3 regions of the Sphingomonas sp. NPDC092440 genome follow, and region 3 is predicted to be linked to each of the others. Evidence: predicted binding sites of a transcription regulator. Region 3 holds the regulator's gene; each other region holds the start of a gene.
The links. The regulator LexA, encoded in region 3, represses DNA repair genes until DNA is damaged. The targets are predictions, from matches to a motif close to GTTCCNCNCTTGTTCT.
Positions count from the first base shown of each region.

Region 1 (3,275 bases), on a different contig from region 3:
CGCCGGCCATCATCAGCCCGCTGCGGCGGCAGCGCGCGCGGAACGCGTCGATCTTGACGCATTCGGTGAAGCCGGCGCGCCGCGCATCCGCCGCGCTGCCGCTCACCGGCAACCCTTCGAAGACGAGCGAGGGCGGCGGCGTGCGGACGGGCTCGGCGCCGGCCCACAGAATCGCCGCCATCAGCGCCACGGCGCAGGATGTCGGCACCAGCATCCCGGGGCGTGCCCATTCGCCGGCCAATTCTCGCAGCATCGATCGCCCCGCCAATCTGTTCGCGACACGATGTTCCATAGCCCAGCAAGCGATTGCAACCCCTTGGCAAATAACGGAGTCGCGCTCAGCGCCCCAGCAGATGATCGACGAACTGGCCCAGCGACTTGAACCCCGCCAGCTGCAGCCCGCCCTTGTCCTTCGCCTGCACGGCCGGGGCGAGCGCGCGGCCGAAGCCGAGCTTCGCCGCCTCGCGGCAGCGCAGCGCGCCATGCGCCACCGGGCGCACCTCGCCCGACAGCGCGATCTCGCCGAACACCACCGCGTCCACCGGGATCGGCCGCTCGGCCAGCGCCGAGACGAGCGCGGCCGCCACCGCCATGTCCGCCGCCGGATCCTGCACGCGGTAGCCGCCGGCGATGTTGAGATAGACTTCGCAGGTCGAGAAGCTGAGCCCGCACCGCGCCTCCAGCACCGCGAGGATCATCGCCAGCCGCCCGCCGTCCCAGCCCACCACCGCGCGCCGCGGCGTCGCTCCGCTCGCCAGCCGCACGGTGAGCGCCTGCACCTCGATCAGCACCGGCCGGGTGCCCTCCAGCGCGGGGAACACCACCGTGCCGGTCACATTCTCGTCGCGCGCGGTGAGGAACAGCGACGAGGGATTGGAGACTTCCTCCAGCCCCTCGGTCTGCATCGCGAACACGCCGATCTCGTCGGTGCCGCCGAAGCGGTTCTTCACCGCGCGCAGGATGCGATACTGGTGGCTGCGCTCGCCCTCGAACGCCAGCACCGTGTCGACCATGTGCTCGAGCACGCGCGGGCCGGCGATGCTGCCGTCCTTGGTGACATGGCCGACCAGCACCAGCGCGGTGCCGCGTTCCTTGGCGAAGCGGATCAGCTCGCCCGAGGCGGCACGCACCTGGCTCACCGTGCCCGGCGCGCCCTCGATCAGGTCCGAATGCATCGTCTGGATCGAATCGATGATCAGCAGCGCGGGCGGCGCCCCCTCGCCCAGCGTGGTCAGGATGTCGCGCACCGAAGTCGCCGCGGCCAGCATCACCGGCGCCTTGCCCAGGCCCAGCCGCCGCGCGCGCAGCCGCACCTGGTCCGCCGCCTCCTCGCCCGAGACATAGGCGACCGCCAGCCCGCGCGAAGCGATCCGCGCCGCCGCCTGGAGCAGCAGGGTCGACTTGCCGATGCCGGGGTCGCCGCCGATCAGCGTGGCCGAGCCCTCGACGAAGCCGCCGCCCAGCGCGCGATCGAACTCGGCGATGCCGGTCGAGGTCCGCTCGGGCAGCGCGATATCGGTGTTGAGCCCGGTCAGCTGGATCGCCCGCCCGCCCGATTGGAGGTTGTGGCGCGCCTGGAACGGCGTCACTACCGCCCCGGCGTCCTCCACCATCTGGTTCCACTCGCCGCAATCGCCGCACTGCCCTGCCCATTGCGAGGAGACCGAGCCGCAGGCCTGGCAGACATAACGCTTCTTGAGTTTCGCCATGGCCGCGAAGGTAGCGGGAGAACAAGATGAGAACAATAGCGCAAACGCCCGCTCATGGACCGGCGGAGGGCGGCGAACGGCCTCCTGCACGGGATATTGACGGTTTCTCCACACGACCTCCAGAAAGGAGAACTATGCGCCAAGGTTGCCCCTCGCGCCCGCGGACGGTATCGCGCGCGCCATGAAGCCCACCGAGCTCCGCGTCGCACTGTTCAGCGGCAACTATAACTACGTCCGCGACGGCGCGAACCAGGCGCTCAACCTGCTCGTCGGCTATTTGCTCGATCAGGGCGTGAAGGTCCGCGTCTATTCGCCGACCACCGATACCCCGGCCTTCCCGCCGACGGGCGATCTGGTGAGCGTGCCGGCGCTGCCCGTGCCGGGCGGACGCGACGAATATAAGTTCGCCAAGGGCATCAAGGCGGTGCTGCCGGATCTGGAGGCCTTCGCGCCCAATCTCGTCCATGTCTCCGCGCCCGAGATACTCGGCCACCGCGCGGTCACCTGGGCGCGCCGGAACAACATCGCCTCGGTGGCCTCGGTCCATACCCGGTTCGAGACTTATCCTGCCTATTATCATATCGGCTTCGTCACGCCGCTGCTGATCTGGACGCTCACCCGCTTCTACAACCGCTTCGACACCGTGCTGCCCACCGGGCGCGGCATGGAGGAGCTGCTGCGCGGCTGGGGCGTCGAGCGGCCGATGCGGATCTGGTCGCGCGGCGTGAATCACGACCGCTTCAATCCGGGGCGCCGCAGCCTCGAATGGCGGCGTTCCCTGGGCATCGCGGACGACGAGGTCGCGGTGAGCTTCCTCGGCCGGCTGGTGCTGGAAAAGGGGCTCGACATCTTCGCCGAGGTGGTCGGCGAACTGCAGCGGCGCGGCGTGAAGCATCGCGTGCTCGTGATCGGCAAGGGGCCCGCGGAGCAATGGTTCGCCGAGCGCGTGCCCGATGCCGTGTTCGCCGGCTTCCAGGCGGGCGACGATCTCGGCCGCGCGGTCGCCTCCATGGACGTGTTCTTCAATCCCTCCCTTACCGAGAGCTTCGGCAACGTCACGCTGGAGGCGATGGCCGCCGGCGTGGCCGTGGTCGCCGCCAATGCGGTCGGCCCGGTCGGCATGGTCGAGGAGAATGTGAGCGGCCTGCTGGTCGATCCGGGCAAGGGCGCGATGCGCCGCTATGCCGATGCGATCCAGCATTATTGCGAGAACCACGATGCGCGGCGGGCCGCGGGCGCGGCCGGACACGCGATCGCCGAAACCTATCAATGGGACGCGATCAACCAGAAGGTGCTCGACGCCTATCTCGAGGCGATCGGGAAGCGGGCCTGACTCCTTCTCCCCTTCAGGGGAGAGGGAAATTAGCGCCAATCATATTTCAGCCCGTCCTCGCGAAAGGCGAACCGGTCGAGATGGCGCTCCACCGCGCCCTTCAGCCCCTCGAGCTGCTCGGACGAGCTGGCGTCGATCCGGATGTCGAGCCCGGTCTCGGCGACATTGAAGGTCACCACCGCATCGCCCGGATGGTCCGCGCCGCGCGCGTCCCTGGGGAAGATCACCGTGCC
Region 1 covers NZ_JBIVQA010000003.1:64,202-67,476, reverse strand. The annotation lists gene ACIQCS_RS05625 (hypothetical protein) at 1-253, opposite strand, end outside; gene radA (DNA repair protein RadA) at 339-1,709, opposite strand; gene ACIQCS_RS05615 (glycosyltransferase family 1 protein) at 1,891-3,042, shown strand; gene ACIQCS_RS05610 (DUF2218 domain-containing protein) at 3,072-3,275, opposite strand, start outside.
Region 1: radA (DNA repair protein RadA) is a predicted target of LexA. The motif match lies at 1,728-1,743, and genes of this name have one in related genera.

Region 2 (3,275 bases), on a different contig from region 3:
TGCCCGAGCCCGAGACGCCGGTGATGCAGGTGAAGGTGCCGAGCGGAATGCTCGCGGTGACGCCGCGCAGATTGTTGGCGGTGGCGTTCTCCACCGTCAGCTTCTTGCCGGTGCCCTTGCGGCGCTTGGCCGGCACGGGGACCTCACGGGTGCCGTTGAGATAGTCGGCGGTCACCGAGCCCGTGGTCGCGAGGATATCGTCCAGCGTGCCGCGCGCGACGATCTCGCCGCCATGCACGCCGGCGCCGGGCCCCATGTCGAGGATATAGTCGGCGCTGCGGATCGCGTCCTCGTCATGCTCGACGACCAGCACGGTGTTGCCGAGGTCGCGCAGCCGCTTGAGCGTGGCGAGCAGCATGTCGTTGTCGCGCTGGTGGAGGCCGATGCTCGGCTCGTCGAGGACGTAGAGGACGCCCGACAGCCCCGAGCCGATCTGGCTGGCCAGGCGGATGCGCTGGCTCTCGCCGCCGCTGAGCGTGCCCGAGGTGCGATCGAGGTTGAGATAGTCGAGGCCGACATTGTTGAGGAAGCCGAGCCGCTCGTCGATCTCCTTGAGGATCGCGCGGGCGATCTCCTTCTGCTGGGGCGTCAGCGTCTCGGGCAGCGCCTTGAACCAGCCGAGCGCGTCGACCACCGAGAGGCGGGTGGCGTGGCTGATGTCCTCGCCCGCGATCTTGACCGCCAGCGCCTCGGGCTTGAGGCGGGCGCCGCCACAGGTCTCGCAGGGATGGGCCGCCTGGTATTTCGACAGTTCCTCGCGCATCCACGCCGATTCGGTCTGCAGCATGCGGCGGTTGAGGTTGCCGATCACGCCCTCGAACGGCTTCTTCACGTCATAGGACTTCTTGCCGTCGACAAAGGTGAGGGTGACCGGCTTGCCGCCGGTGCCGTGGAGGATGATCAGCTGGACCTCGCCCGGCAGGTCGCGCCAGGGCGTGTCGAGGCTGAAGCCGAACTCGCGGGCGAGGCTGCCCAGCACCTGCATGTAATAAGGGGAAGGCGGGTTGGACTTGGCCCAGGGGACCACCGCCCCCTTCTTGATGCTGAGATCATGGTTGGGGACGACCAGATCCTCGTCGAACACCAGCTTCTCGCCCAGGCCGTCACAGGCCGGGCAGGCGCCCTGCGGCGCGTTGAACGAGAAGAGGCGGGGCTCGATCTCGGAAATGGTGAAGCCGCTGACGGGGCAGGCGAACTTCTCGGAAAAGACGATGCGGTTGTCGGGGATGCCGGCGCCCTTGAGCTGGCCGCCGGTGGCGTTGAACTCGGCGCGCGCCTCCTGGACGCGGGCGCCGGTGATCTCGGCCACGGTCGCGTCCACGAGATCCACATAGGCCAGCCCCTCGGCGAGCTTGAGCGCGGTCTCGAAGCTCTCCGCCAGGCGAGTGCCGATATCGTCGCGCACGACGAGGCGGTCGATCACCACTTCGATGTCGTGCTTGTACTTCTTGTCGAGGGCGGGCGCCTCCTCGATCAGATAGGTCTCGCCGTCGATGCGGACGCGCTGGAAGCCGGCGCGCTGCCATTCGGCGAGCTCCTTGCGATACTCGCCCTTGCGGCCGCGCACGACCGGGGCGAGCAGGAGCAGCCGGGTGCCCTCGGGCAGCGCCAGGACCCGGTCGACCATCTGGCTGACGGTCTGCGCCGAGATCGGCAGGCCGGTGGCGGGCGAATAGGGAATGCCGACGCGCGCCCAGAGCAGGCGCATATAGTCGTAGATCTCGGTGACCGTGGCGACCGTCGAGCGGGGGTTGCGCGAAGTCGTCTTCTGTTCGATCGAGATGGCGGGGCTGAGGCCCTCGATATGCTCGACATCGGGCTTCTGCATCAGCTCGAGGAACTGGCGGGCATAGGCGCTCAGCGACTCGACATAGCGGCGCTGGCCCTCGGCATAGATGGTGTCGAAGGCGAGGCTCGACTTGCCCGAGCCCGAGAGGCCGGTGATCACCGTGAGCGTGTCGCGCGGAATGTCGACGTCCACGCCCTTGAGATTGTGCTCGCGCGCGCCGCGGACGGAGATGGTGGTAAGTGCCATGCCGGGGGTTCTAGCTTTGTTCCTGGAGAGATTCCAGTGGGGAGATAGGAACGCCGGGCAGGCGATGCCAGCTGCCGCGCATCCTGGACGGACGCGCGGGACCGGGCCGGGGGCGGCGCACCGCCCCCGGCGGCGGGATCAGGGCGTCTTCTTGCCCACCGTCACGCCGGTGAGGATGAGCTTCTGGCCGTTGATCGAATCATAGCCGGGCGTGACCGTGTTGGTCTGGATATTGAACACCCCGCCATATTCGGCCGCGGCGGGGCCGTTGAACTGGCCGAGCCAATAGCCGGTGGTCGCCGCGCTGGTCTGTCCCATGCTGAAGATCGCGTTGTTGCGGTTGCCGGTGAAATCGAAGCGTCCGAAATCGGTGGTCGTGCCGCCGTTCGCGCCCTTGATCGCCAGCGAGCCGCTGATGCCGAACCCGGCGAAGTTCACGCTCATGCTGCTGGTGCCGCTCAGCGCGTAGAAATCGCTGGTGTTGCTTCCCGCCGGCGTGATCGCGCCATGGCCATAGAGCACGCCGGCATAGTTGGCCGTGCCCGTGCGCGGCAGCTGGCTGTCGAGCGTGGCGACGCCGAAGGGGATGAAATAATGGTCGTTGTCCTTCGAGAGGCCGGGCGGATAATTGCGCACCCGGGTGAAGTCGACGAAGCTCGTATAGGTGAGCGCCAGCTCGCCATTGCCGGCGCCGGTGCCATAGATCTTCGCCGTCCAGTCGACATTGTTGGCGGCGGTTCCGCGATAGACCGAGAAGACGGCGTTGCTCTCCGCCGCAACCTTGTCGGCCTGGCCGAAGCCGATGCTGAATGCCTCGCCGTCGGAGCCGCCGCCCAGCGGGCGCGAGACGAGATAGCTGTTCGTCGCCGGATCCCAGCGCACCCGCGCCATGGACTGGCTGGCGCTGATCAGGCCGGCATTCGAGGAGATGAAGCCGCGATTGTTGATCGGATACTGCCAGTGCATGACCAGCGAATAGCCGCTGGTGAAATCGGTGGGCGCGGTCAGCTCGGCGAGCGTCTTGCGCCCTTCCAGGATCGCCGGGTTCGAGATGCCGGTCAGCGTGCCGCTGGCCACGTTGCCGCCCGCATCCGCGACGGCGAAGCTGGCACCGACTTCCTGCGCCGTCGGGCCGTAGAAGCGCCCGTCGATCGTGCCGTTGTGCGCGCCGAACAGGTCGAGCTGGAAGGTGCCGCCGAACCGGTTGGCCGTGCTGGACAGCGCGGCGGTGCCCGAGAAG
Region 2 covers NZ_JBIVQA010000016.1:90,654-93,928, forward strand. The annotation lists gene uvrA (excinuclease ABC subunit UvrA) at 1-2,035, opposite strand, end outside; gene ACIQCS_RS21205 (transferrin-binding protein-like solute binding protein) at 2,174-3,275, opposite strand, start outside.
Region 2: uvrA (excinuclease ABC subunit UvrA) is a predicted target of LexA. The motif match lies at 2,043-2,058, and genes of this name have one in related genera.

Region 3 (3,275 bases):
CGCCGACACCGTGCTGGTGCAGGAGGAAGCCGCGCGCGACGGCAGCCGCCTCGCCCTCGCCGGCGACGGCCCGCCGCATCCGGGCAGCAGCGTTCGTCCGCGCGGGCTCGATTTCACCAGGGGCGACCTGCTGATCCGCGCCGGGGAAGCGATCTCCCCCGCCCGGCTCGCGCTCGCCGCGATCGCCGGCCATGCCGCCCTGCCCGTCCGCCGCAAGGTGCGCGTCGCGCTACTTTCGACCGGCGACGAGCTGGTGCCGCCCGGTGCCCCGCTCGGCCCCGACCAGATCCCCGAGACCAACCGCCTGCTCCTCGCCGCGCTGCTTGCCGGCCTGCCGGTGGAGCTGATCGACCTCGGCATCCTGCCCGATCGCCGGGACGTGCTCGAAGCCGCGTTCCGCGCGCTCGATTGCGACCTGCTCGTCACCACCGGCGGCGCCTCGGTCGGCGATCACGACCTGGTTCGCCCCGCGCTCGAGGCGGCCGGTGCCGCGATCGATTTCTGGAAAGTGGCGCTGCGCCCCGGCAAGCCGATGATGGCCGGCCGGCTGGGCGATGCCGCGGTGCTCGGCCTGCCGGGCAATCCCGTCTCGGCCTTCGTCACCGCGACGCTGTTCGTCCGCCCGCTGATCGCACATCTCGCCGGTGCCGCCGACCCGCTGCCGCGTACCCGCACCGTCCCCCTGGGCGAGCCCCTGCCCGCCACCGGCGCCCGCGCCGACTATCTCCGCGCCGAGCTGATCGGCGGCCGCGCCCATGCCGCGACGATCCAGGACTCCTCGATGCTGCGCACGCTGGCGCGCGCCACCTGCCTGATCGTCCGCCCGGCGGGGGCCCCGGAGGCGAAAACCGGCGACTCGGCGGAAATCCTCGACATCGCTTGACAAGCAGGCGGAACATTGCAAAAACGTTCCCAGTCTGTTCCAGACCGGGAGAAACTGGATGCTCACGCGCAAGCAGCACGAGCTCATCTGCTTCATTGCCGATCGGCTTGCCGAGACTGGCGTGTCGCCTTCGTTCGAGGAAATGAAGGAGGCGCTCGACCTCAAGTCGAAGTCGGGCGTCCATCGGCTGATCTCGGCGCTGGAAGAGCGCGAGTTCATCCGCCGCCTGCCCAACCGGGCCCGCGCGCTCGAAGTGCTGCGCATGCCGGAACGGGGCGAGGCGAAGAAGCCCGCAAGCCCGAAGAACACGGCCCCCGTGGCGTCAACTTCGTCAACTTCCGCGACACCTCCGGCCCCCGCCAACGACGTGGTCGAGATCCCGCTGCACGGCCGCATCGCCGCCGGCACGCCGATCGAGGCGCTGCAGGATTCGACCATGCTGCCGGTGCCCGCCGCCCTGCTCGGCGCGGGCGAGCATTATGCGCTCGAAGTGGCGGGCGATTCGATGGTCGAGGCCGGCATCCTCGATGGCGATTTCGCGCTGATCCGCCGCACCGAGACGGCCCGCGAGGGCGAGATCGTGGTGGCGCTGATCGACGAGAACGAGGCGACGCTGAAATATTTCCGCAAGGAAGGCGGGATGATCCGGCTCGACCCGGCCAATCGCGACTATAATCCGCAGCGCTACCGCCCCGACCAGGTCCGCGTGCAGGGCCGCCTCGCCGGGCTGCTCCGCCGCTACTGACGGCTCAGGCCAGGAACTCGGCCCAGGCGACCCTGCCGTCGCCATTGCGGTCGAGTTCCTGAAAGGGCGCCAGATCGGGCTGCTCGCCGCGAAAGCGGAACAGGCTCCAGGCCGCCGCATATTCGCCCGGCATCAGCATGCCGTCATGGTCGGCGTCGAGCAGGTCGAATCCTGCCCGGAACATCCGCAATCGTTGCGCCGCATATTCGGCGAAGCTCACCTTGCCGTCCTTGTTCGCGTCGGCCCTGGCAAGGTCGAAGTCTCGCGCCGAGAGGATGAAGGGCCGAATGCCGCGCACCTCCGGCATCGCGGCACGGCGCAGCGGCAGCGCCAGCACCCGATGGGGCGCGCAATCGATACCCGGAGCCTGCGGGCGAGGACCAAATTCGTCGGGGGTCAGCAGCCCGTCATGATTGCGGTCGATCGCGGCGAAGGCCGGCCGCAGGTCCGGTGCGGTTGACATCGCACCGGGAATGGCGAGCGCCAGCGCCGCGAGCATCGCGGCCGCGGCGATGGGCCGGGACCAGCGGCGCAGGGCCGGCACCGCCCTCGCCTCGCGGGAAAGGCGCGCCTCGACGAAGCCCCGCACCACGTCGCTCGCGGTGCGCCCTTCGGCACGGCACTGCGCCATGAAGGCGCGCTTCACCGCATGGGGCAGCCGCACTTCGATCGTATCGCTCTTCTTGGGAGGCCGGATCATGAAGGGAAGAGAAGCGCGATCCGGGCCGAAAGCGAGGAATTTCGTGTCCCGACAGCAGGAATTGCACCCGGCACATGAAATGGCTGGACCCTGGGCGGATCGAGCCAGGGATGGCGGCCGGCCCCGCGCACCATGGTCACGCGCCCGCCGGCAAAGGCGATCGCCACCCCGCCGGTCTTGGCCAGTGCCGGCCGGTCGAGCTTGAGCCAGCGCGGGGCGCAGGCGGCCGGCAGGCGCCGGTCGCTGATCATCACGTCGACGCTGCGGCACAGCGCCGTGAATTCGGCCCAGGGCAAGGCATAGCCGCTCCGTGTCGCCGCCACGCGCCAGACGCGGCCACCGGCCCGATGCTCGATCATGCACAGGTCCAGGCTGCACCGCGCGCCCGGCTGATCGGCAAGCGCGACCGGCTCGGCATCCGATCCGCCCGTCTCGGCCAGCATGTCGCGGGTATAGTCGCCCGCCCGGTCGCGCAGCAGGGCCATGCTGCCATCGGGCATGCGGATCGCGAGATGCCGCCCGTCGCCGGTGACGATCAGGTCGGGCGCGGGCGTGGCGAGCATCCAGGCCAGGCCGATCGCCAGCGGCGCCGCGCCCGCCCAGCGCGCGCCGGTACGCCACAGCGCCAGCCACAGGCCGCCCGCCGCCATCAGCGCGAAGGCGCCCTGCGGCATGGCCGGCAGCGCCGCCACCGCGCCCGGTGCCGCGGCAGTCGTCCTCGCCAGCCAGAGCAGCAGGTCGAGCGTCCGCGCGGTGAGCCACCAGGCGGGATCGCCGAGCCCGGCCAGGTCGAGCAGCAGCGCCAGCGCCTCGATCGGCATGATCACGAAAGTGGTGAGCGGGATGGCGACGATGTTGGCGAGCGCGCCGTAAAGGCCGGCCTGGTGGAAATGGAACAGCCCGATCGGCATCAGCGCCAGCTCGACCACGACGCCGGTGAGCAGCAG
Region 3 covers NZ_JBIVQA010000007.1:264,290-267,564, forward strand. The annotation lists gene glp (gephyrin-like molybdotransferase Glp) at 1-883, shown strand, start outside; gene lexA (transcriptional repressor LexA) at 942-1,628, shown strand; gene ACIQCS_RS14200 (EF-hand domain-containing protein) at 1,633-2,328, opposite strand; gene ACIQCS_RS14205 (ComEC/Rec2 family competence protein) at 2,325-3,275, opposite strand, start outside.